Regions from separate parts of the Ammoniphilus sp. CFH 90114 genome, predicted to be linked through region 2. Evidence: riboswitches for the same ligand, from Rfam matches in the RefSeq annotation. Region 2 holds a riboswitch; the other holds the start of a gene.
The links. A riboswitch is a leader RNA that binds a small molecule or an ion and turns the genes downstream of it on or off. The one in region 2 is predicted to bind S-adenosylmethionine.
Positions count from the first base shown of each region.

Region 1: another riboswitch for S-adenosylmethionine. It lies ahead of EIZ39_RS16310 (homoserine dehydrogenase); the one in region 2 lies ahead of EIZ39_RS05185 (PLP-dependent transferase).

Region 1 covers NZ_SDLI01000007.1:36,385-41,279, forward strand. The annotation lists gene metH (methionine synthase) at 1-1,968, shown strand, start outside; SAM riboswitch class I at 1,980-2,093, shown strand; partial or broken gene EIZ39_RS16310 (homoserine dehydrogenase) at 2,161-3,420, shown strand; gene EIZ39_RS16315 (aminotransferase A) at 3,448-4,608, shown strand; gene EIZ39_RS16320 (ThiF family adenylyltransferase) at 4,847-4,895, opposite strand, start outside.
Region 2 covers NZ_SDLI01000002.1:104,199-109,093, reverse strand. The annotation lists gene EIZ39_RS05195 (DUF3905 domain-containing protein) at 1-359, opposite strand, end outside; gene trpS (tryptophan--tRNA ligase) at 413-1,417, opposite strand; T-box leader at 1,466-1,699, opposite strand; gene EIZ39_RS05185 (PLP-dependent transferase) at 1,758-2,876, opposite strand; SAM riboswitch class I at 2,971-3,087, opposite strand; gene EIZ39_RS05180 (TVP38/TMEM64 family protein) at 3,160-3,735, opposite strand; gene EIZ39_RS05175 (hypothetical protein) at 3,846-4,895, shown strand, end outside.

The DNA.
Region 1 (4,895 bases), on a different contig from region 2:
AATCCTTTAGACATCATCTTTGATCCGCTTGTGTTTCCGGTAGGGACGGGGGATGAGTCCTATATCGGTGCAGCGCTTGAAACCGTAGAAGGAATTAGACTCATTAAAGAGGCCATGCCGCAATGTCAGACCATCCTTGGGGTAAGCAACGTCTCCTTTGGTTTACCTGCAGCGGGGCGTGAAGTGCTTAATGCTGTTTTCTTGTACCACTGTACAAAAGCGGGCCTCGATTACGCGATCGTCAACACCGAGAAACTAGAGCGTTTCGCCTCTATTCCAGAAGAGGAGCGGAAGCTATCCGAAGATCTTCTATTCCGGACCAACGATGAGACACTAGCGCAGTTTACAGCCTTCTATCGTGAAAAGAAAACCGTGAAGAAAGAGATTATCAGCAATTTAAGCTTAGAGGAGCGCCTTGCTCAATATATCGTGGAAGGGACAAAAGAGGGACTTCAAAAGGACCTTGATGAGGCTCTCGCGAAATACCCTCCACTTGAAATTATCAATGGTCCCTTGATGGCGGGAATGAGTGAAGTCGGCCGCTTGTTTAACAATAATGAGCTGATTGTAGCCGAAGTACTGCAAAGTGCTGAGGTCATGAAAACTTCCGTTGCCTACCTAGAACCTTATATGGAAAAAACCTCTTCTTCTGTAAAAGGGAAAATCCTTCTTGCGACTGTAAAAGGCGACGTGCATGATATTGGAAAGAATCTGGTTGAGATCATTCTGTCGAATAATGGTTACAAAATCGTCAATCTAGGGATCAAGGTTCCACCTGAGGAACTCATCCGTGCCTATCGGGAAGAGAAGCCTGATGCTATCGGACTCTCTGGTTTGTTAGTGAAATCCGCACAACAGATGGTAACGACGGCACAAGACTTAAAAACGGCTGGGATCGATGTTCCTATTCTAGTTGGAGGAGCGGCCTTAACTCGTAAATTTACGGAAAATAGAATCGCTCCCGAATATGAGGGACTTGTTCTCTATGCGAAGGATGCCATGAACGGTCTGGATTTGGCTAACCAATTGATGGATGAACATTTAAGAGAGCGATTAATCGCTGAGCTAAAAGAGAATAAACTAGCCAAGCTTCAGCAACAGGAAGCGGCGGTCACTGTAGTGGAAGAGGATCACCAACCTAAGAGCTCGGATATCGATCGCAATGCCCCTATTTTCCAGGCGCCGGACTTTGAACCGCATGTATTGCGTAATTATCCGCTATCTTACCTTCAGCCTTACTTGAACTGGAGAATGCTCTTAGGTAAGCACATGGGACTGCGCGGCAACGTGGAAAGACTGATCGAAGAAGGCGATGTGAAGACGCTCGAGTTAAAGGAAGTCATGGATCAATTGCTTAAGGAAGCAAAGGGAGAAGGTTTAATCCAAGCGAACGGGGTCTATCAATTTTTCCCGGCCCAAGCTTCTGGCAATGATGTCATCATCTATGATCCCAAGGATCATTCTAAAGTGCTCGAGAGATTTACTTTCCCACGCCAGAAGGAAGCGCCATATCTCTGCTTAGCGGACTTCCTCCGCCCCATTGAGAGCGGTGTGATGGATAGTGTAGGTTTCTTCGTGGTAACAGCTGGTCAGGGTATCCGAGATCTAGCTGGTGGGTGGAAAGATAAAGGAGAATATGTCCGTTCTCATGCGGTTCAGGCGTTGGCATTGGAACTTGCTGAGGCGTTTGCGGAGCGATTGCACCATGTCATGAGGGATAGCTGGGGCTTCCCGGATCCGGCCGACATGACGATGATGGAGCGCTTCGGTGCACGATATCAAGGTATTCGGGTATCCTTCGGTTATCCCGCTTGTCCAAATCTAGAAGATCAGGAAAAATTATTTAAATTAATTTCGCCGGCTCAAATCGGCATAGAACTAACCGAAGGCTTCATGATGGAGCCGGAGGCCTCGGTTTCAGCTATGGTATTTGCTCATCCGCAAGCGAAATACTTCAATGCAGACTAGACAAAAATTTGCTCTTATCAAGAGAGGTGGAGGGACTGGCCCGATGAAACCCGGCAACCGTCAGCTAGAACAGCTGGAATGGTGCTAACTCCAACAGGATGAAAGTTATGCCTGATAGATAAGAGGAGGATAGAAAACGACCTCTTCTGACTCAGGAAGAGGTCTATTTTTTTCGAGGAGGGATCTAACAGGATGAGTGTGATTCGAGTTGGCTTGCTTGGACTAGGTACGGTTGGAACAGGAGTGGTAAAGACCATTCGGAATCAGGAGAAAAGATTATCTGAACGATTGGGGAAAAAGGTTGAAATTGTGAAGATTCTAGTAAAAAATAAAGCGAAGGAAAGACAAGTTCAGGTGGATCCTAATCTATTGACGTCAGAGTTTGAAGATGTCCTGAGTTCAGATGTGGATGTGGTTGTTGAAGTGATGGGCGGGCTTGATCCTGCATTCTCTTACATTAAACAATCATTTGAGAAGGGCTGTCATGTCGTTACGGCTAATAAGGAGCTCTTAGCGAAAAAGGGAGCCGAGCTTATCCAATTAGCAAATGAGCACCAAGTTCATTTCTTTTACGAGGCAAGTGTGGCTGGAGGGATTCCGATTATCAGTACGCTGCGGCATTTTTTGCGCACGAACGATGTAACCCAGCTACAGGGGATTCTTAATGGTACCACGAATTATATCTTGACTTAGATGGAGCAGCATGGGAGGAGTTATGAAGATGTATTAAGAGAGGCACAGGAACTAGGGTTTGCGGAGGCAGACCCAACCTCTGATGTGGAAGGCTATGATGCTCTTTACAAGGTTTCTATCCTCTCACAACTTATTTTTGGAGAAGCTCCGCCTATTGAGGCTGCCGTTCGGGAAGGGATTAGCCGGATTACGGTAGAGGAGATGCAGATCGCTAAGCAATTGGGGTATCGCTTTAAGTTAATTGCCCAAGCCCAAAAAGATCAGGATGCCGTAACTTTATCCGTTAGGCCGACTTTATTGCCTTTGGGCCATTCTTTGGCCCAGATTCAAGATGCTTTCAATGCAGTGCAGATTACGGGTAATATTGTAGGGGATTTATTATTTACGGGTAAAGGAGCAGGTGAACTGCCAACGGCCAGTGCGGTGGTAGAAGATCTCGCGTATCTTCTGTCCCAACCCTTTCAGGCACAGTCACCATGGAGTACGGGAATAAGCTTGGAAGGCGCTCGGGCCAATAAGCAATGCCAGTTGGTGGTATTAGAGGCAAAGAAAGCCCCGATTTCGGAACATATTCAACTGTTGATGCAACAAGAGGGAATTCGGATTCTAGCTCAAGTTGGAGATGAAGCAACGAGAATAGGCTTTATACTTGAGGGTAATTTACAGATAGATCCAGCGACTGGTATTCACATATACCCTGTTTTAGAAACGGTAAATACGAACGAATCAGTAGATTCATACTCTACGCTTGTCATTTAATCCATTGGTAGAAAAGGATGAATTAACATGAAACACCTACTGAATAAAAGGGTACAGGATATTCAAATTTCTGGCATTCGAAAATTCTCCAATCGCGTTGCTCAGTTTCCAGATGCGATCTCGCTCACGATCGGGCAACCGGATTTTTCCACGCCTGAACATATTAAGGAGGCAGGAAAACAGGCGATTGATGGAAATAAAACGACGTATACCCATAACGCTGGACTTATTGAGCTAAGAAGGGCTGCGAGTCACTTTTTACAGCATCAATATGGTCTAACTTACGATCCAGAAACTGAAGTGATCACGACCAATGGAGCTAGTGAAGCCATTGATATCGCTTTTCGAACCATCCTTGAAGAAGGCTCAGAGGTCATTCTACCGGGACCCGTTTACCCTGGGTATGAGCCGATCATTAAGCTGTGTGGTGCTGTGCCTGTCTACGTGGATACACGAGAAAGCGATTTTAAAGTCAGCGCAGAGATGATTGAAAGATGTATAACGGATAAGACCCGTTGTGTGATCCTGCCCTATCCGTCTAATCCGACCGGGGTCATGCTTGATGAAGAAACGATTCAAGATATTGCTAACCTGCTTCGGGATAAAGAGATCTTTGTCTTATCTGACGAGATCTATAGCGAATTGGTCTACACGGATCAACATCGCTCGATCGCAGCCATTCCAGAGCTAAGGGATAAAACGATTGTGATTAACGGTTTGTCCAAGTCGCATTCGATGACGGGTTGGCGGATTGGATTTACATTTGCACCAGCATACATAACCGAACAAATGATAAAGGTCCATCAGTACAATGTGACTTGTGCCTCTACGATTAGTCAGTATGCAGCACTTGAGGCTCTAACGAACGGAATCCATGATGCTGACGAAATGAAGGAGGCTTACAAGGAGCGCCGTGAGTATGTCCATGATCGATTAGTCGCGATGGGCCTTGACGTCGTCAAGCCGGAAGGAGCCTTTTACATTTTTCCCTCGGTGAAGAAGTTTGGTTTGGATTCATTTGAGTTTGCAACACAGTTGCTAGAAAAAGACAGAGTTGCCGTCGTGCCAGGATCGGCTTTTTCAGAGTACGGAGAAGGGTACGTGAGGCTGTCCTATGCGTATTCGTTGGAAGTGTTAAAAGAGGGATTGGATCGGTTGGAAAGGTTTATTTCTAGGTTGAGTCAGTAGTCGAGAGAGTGGCGGGATGGAAAATTAACCGGAGCATTTCCGCCTATTTTAATCAGAAGAGGTTTTTGACCCGGAATAGCGGAACGAATTCCGCTTATTCCTCAAAAATGGTAGGAAAATGGGCTAGATCAGCTCAATAACGGAAAAAAATCCGCTTGTTTTCGCCCTTTTAAAGCTAAAAGGAAAAATAAGCGGAAAATCTTCCGTAATCCCCACCCCCTGCCCAGGTCCTTAGAATTTAGTTCCCCACATACTTCGCATACAATGTCTTTGCTGCTGCTATATCG
Region 2 (4,895 bases):
TAATCCCTGCCATAGCTTACATCTTTATCAGGGTGCATAAAGGGAACACCTAATGGGTTAATTCCTTCTTCAATCATTTCAGCATTTTCGCTGGAGTTGCAGCCAATATCATTTGTTGGGTGTACCCATTGATCGCCTGCCATAATGGCTGGATCAACGTCCGTACTCCAATTGTTTAAAGGGGAGTTAGGAGAGTCGTAAAAACTGTCTCCTATCACCACTCCAAATTCATTAATAAAAGGCTCTCGAATGTCTGACTTGGATTTGTTATAAGCCGGAGAATGCACCTGATGTGGGATAGTTTGCTCCATAACAGGAGAATTCAATTTTGGCTGTTGCTCCCGTTTCTTGTTGCTCATATCCATCACCTCTTTTAAAGGGGTATTCTAAGTTTGGCCATAATCACTACAAGTTATGTAGTCAAGCGTTCCCTTGGAATAAGTCCCATTTTCTCCTTCACGTCGATCATCTTCTTCTCAGCAAATACGGAAGCATGCTCTGCTCCGCGAAGCAAGATCCGATCAAGCTCATCGGATTCGATCAACTCACGGTACCTATTTTGAATCGGTTCTAGCATGCTTACGACCGCATCTGCCAGCTCACTTTTAAACGTCCCATAGCCAACCCCTTGATAGCGGGCAACCAATTCATCCACAGTCTGATTAGCACAGAAGGAATAGATCGTTAAAAGATTACTAATCGCTGGTTTGTTGACTGGGTCAAAGCGAATTTCATTTTCTGAATCGGTTACGGCTCGCTTGATCTTCTTCACAATCTTGGAAGGCTCGTCGAGTAAAGCAACATAGCTTCCTTCGTTTGGATTGCTTTTGCTCATTTTCTTCGATGGGTCATCTAAGGACATTACTCGTCCTCCAACCTTCGGTATCATCGGTTCAGGAACAACAAAAGTCTCACCAAAACGGTTGTTAAAGCGCTGCGCAATATCCCTTGTTAATTCCAAATGTTGTTTCTGATCCTCCCCAACAGGAACATGGGTAGTATCATACAACAAGATATCCGCAGCCATTAGAGCGGGGTAGGTAAACAAAGCAGAAGTAACTACATCTTTTCCAGTTGATTTATCTTTAAACTGAGTCATTCGCTCTAGTTCTCCCATATGGGATACACATTGCATCAACCAGCCTAGTTCGGCATGTTCCTTTACTTGAGATTGAACGATTAGAGTAGATTTATCTGGATCAATCCCTACGGCCAAGAACAAAGCAGCTAAAGAGCGAACATTATTGCGAAGGGCAACAGGGTCCTGCGGAACCGTCAAGGCGTGTAGATCGACGACACAAAAAGTACAGTCCCCTTCATCTTGTAGTTCTACGAATTGTTTCATGGCTCCTATGTAGTTACCGAGCGTTAATAAACCGCTAGGCTGAATGCCAGAAAAAATTTTCTTCTTGCTCATACTTATTCACTCCTAATTGTCAAATAAAAACAAAAAAGCCCCTCATCCGTAAGGGACGAGGGACCGTGGTGCCACCCTTGTTGATCTAGGTTCATATAAAAAGAACGCAGATCTCCTTTTGTCTTCTTTATCGTGAAGACATTCCGCCAAAGCCTACTCCATAAGGTTTCAGTTTGGGGCTCAGAAGTCCATTCAATCACGGTTCTGTACCAGTTTACACCAACCACTGGCTCTCTGAAAGCAGAAAACAACGGATTTACTTCTCTTCGTCAACGCCATCAACTATTCGAGTTGATAAAATTTTATCTTAATGCACTTCAAAATGCAAGAAAACTTGGGTCTAGACCTCTCCCGTTCTCAATTGCAGTTCTGATGCTTCAATCGCACACCTTAAATCCTCAACAAGATCTTGCGCATGCTCGACTCCGACAGAAAATCGCAGTAACCTATCGCACACTCCCACTGAATCTCTTACTTCCTTAGGCACATCAGCATGTGTTTGAACAGCTGGATAAGTTAACAGACTCTCTACGCCACCAAGACTTTCGGCAAACGAAATCACTCTTAAATGTCTTAATATCCCCGGTACCAAAGCTGCGTCTTTGACCCGAAAGGACACCATCCCACCTAAACCAGCGTACAAGACATCCGTTATAAGGGGATGTTCCTTAAGAAAAGATACAATTCGCTTAGCGTTTTCCGTATGACGTTCCATCCTGAGGGCTAAAGTTTTCATCCCGCGGATAAGTAACCAAGAATCCATCGGTCCTAGCACAGCACCGATGGAATTTTGCAAAAAGAAAAGCCTATCGGATAGTTCTTGTCCGTTAGACACAATAAGCCCGGCAAGTACATCATTATGTCCCCCTAGATACTTCGTTGCACTATGAAAAGAAATATCTGCCCCCTCTAGAATGGGTTTTTGGTAGTAGGGAGATAAGAACGTGTTATCGACGATCGTAAGTACTCCTTGTTTTTTCGCTACACTTGCAATACTTGAAATATCAGCCGTTATCATCATCGGATTCGTTGGAGTTTCGATAAACACAGCAGTTGTTTCAGGGAGAAGATGGTCTTGCAAGTCGCTTCCACTTCTTAAATTGACATAGCTGAAGGTTAACCCATAAGACTTCCAAACCTGTTCAAACAGTCGGTATGTTCCTCCATATAAGTCCAGTGAGGCTATAATATGATCACCGGGTTTAAACAAGCCCATGATCACGTGAATGGCTGCCATACCAGAACTCATGGCGAATCCTCTGTCCCCTCCCTCAATTTCAGCTATCGCTTCTTCTAGTACCGTTCGAGTTGGATTCTTGGTCCGGATGTAATCGAAGCCCGTACTTTCTCCTAGTGCTGGATGTAGAAAGGCAGTGGAGAAGGTTACGGGGAAGCTGATCGCTCCTGTTTCCTTCTCCCTTCGATTTCCAATCTGTACAAGCTTTGTCTCTATGTCCATGGACTCTCCTCCTACATAAAAAGTTTGTTTATACACAAATAACCCCTAACTTGTATAAGTAAGGGGCTGATCATCTTATCCGAGACGGACCAAACCCTTATCTATCAAAATGAAAATCATTCTGTAGGAATTAGCACCGTGCTGGATAAAAATATCACAGTCGGTTGCCGGGCTTCATCGGGCCAGTCCCTCCGCCTTCTCTTGATAAGAGCAACGTATTCACTTGTTTATAAAACTAATTACGTCAAATTATATGGGGTGATTCATTTTTTGTCAATCATTCTTACGATTTAGGTAAGTAGCGCTTTTCTACCAGCTTGCCCACTCCCCACAGAAGCGCAACACCTAGAAGTAAGGTGATTAACTTGACGGGTTCACGAATGAATTGAGGCAAATCGGCCCCAATATAGGATAAGATAAACACCATCACTGCTTTTCCAAGAATGGTCGCCCAAAAATAGGTATGAAAAGAAATAGCCGACAAACCCGCTAGTACATTGATTAGACTTGATGGTGAGAACGGAAAACACCTTAATAGAAATAACACAGAGAATCCATGCTTCTCAAACCATTTCGAGCTCTTCTCAATCCCTTTGTACCTATGGAACAATCTCTCTGTCCAATTACGGCTGAATGTCCGGATAAGCCAAAAGACTAAGAGGGATCCTGTACACGCTCCAAGCCATGTAAAGAAGAATCCCTTCCACATGCCGAAAGCAACAGCGTTTCCTGTAACAATAGCAATCAACGGAAGAATCGGAAAGAATGCCTCTAGAATGGGAAGAATAAAGGCAATAGCAATCCCTAAGCCTCGATAGGCGTTAATCCAATCGTATAGCTCTTCTATTCTAATGTCCACGAAATTGAACCCTCTCATTATTGATCTTTATCTGGTACTATGATTTAAATAAAGGAGCAGTATTCTATACGATAAAAATATACCACAATAAGGAAAGAGAGGAAAATGGAATGGTAAAGAAGTGGGTTTACTCCTCTTTTTTATACTTACTCATTATTTCACTATTAGGTATCCTCCTTAGATGGAAGATGGTGGAACCCGTTTGGCCTGAGCTTTCCTTCATGCATATCGTGCATGCCCATTCTCACGTTGCTTTTCTTGGTTGGGTTTACATTCTCATTAATGCTGTATTCATTCAACATTGCTTTCCTGCAGGTTTTAGCGAAAGGCGAGCAATTAAGATCTATTACTTTTTACTGCATGTCTCAGTTATTGGGATGCTGTTTTCTTTTAGTTACCAGGGGTATGGCTTGATATCTATTGGCTTCTCTACTCTACATGCCTTCTTATCTTACTATTTTGCTTACCAATTTTTTATTCATCGGAACACTCATCCTAAAGGAATAGTCCGTTCCTTCTATCAAGCGGCTGTCTGGTTCAACCTACTATCTTCCCTTGGTCCTTGGGGATTGGCCATTGCAGGTGCTACTGGACTCGGCAATGAAACAATAAATAATTTTTTTATTTATTACTACCTACACCTTCAATACAACGGATGGTTTACCTTCGTTATTATTGGGATCATTTATCATTTGCTTGCTTCCGAGAGGAACCTCCAATATCGTTGGGTAAAATGGCAGTTCGGATTATTGGCTGTGAGCGTTATTCCTTCTTATCTCTCATCAGCCCTATGGTTATTATCTCAACCTATCTTCGTCGCTATCGGACTTATTGGATCACTTCTCCAATTTATTTCGATTAGCATGCTTCTCATGATGACAGCTAAACTGTTATGGAAGCGTGAGAGGTCATTTTCCTTGCGTTTACTGTTAAGTGTATCCTTGGCCAGTTTAGGAGTAAAATCTCTGCTGGAGCTTATGGGTGCATGGCCCTTATTAGCCTATGCTATATATGATAGCAGACAGGTCATTATTGCCTATTTGCATCTTACCCTGCTTGGCTTTATCACTACTTTCCTTATGTATTTCAGTGGAAAAGTATATGCTCAAAGCAAGATCACTGGTCCCTATGTTGCTTTCTATCTGCTAGGAGTCGTCAGC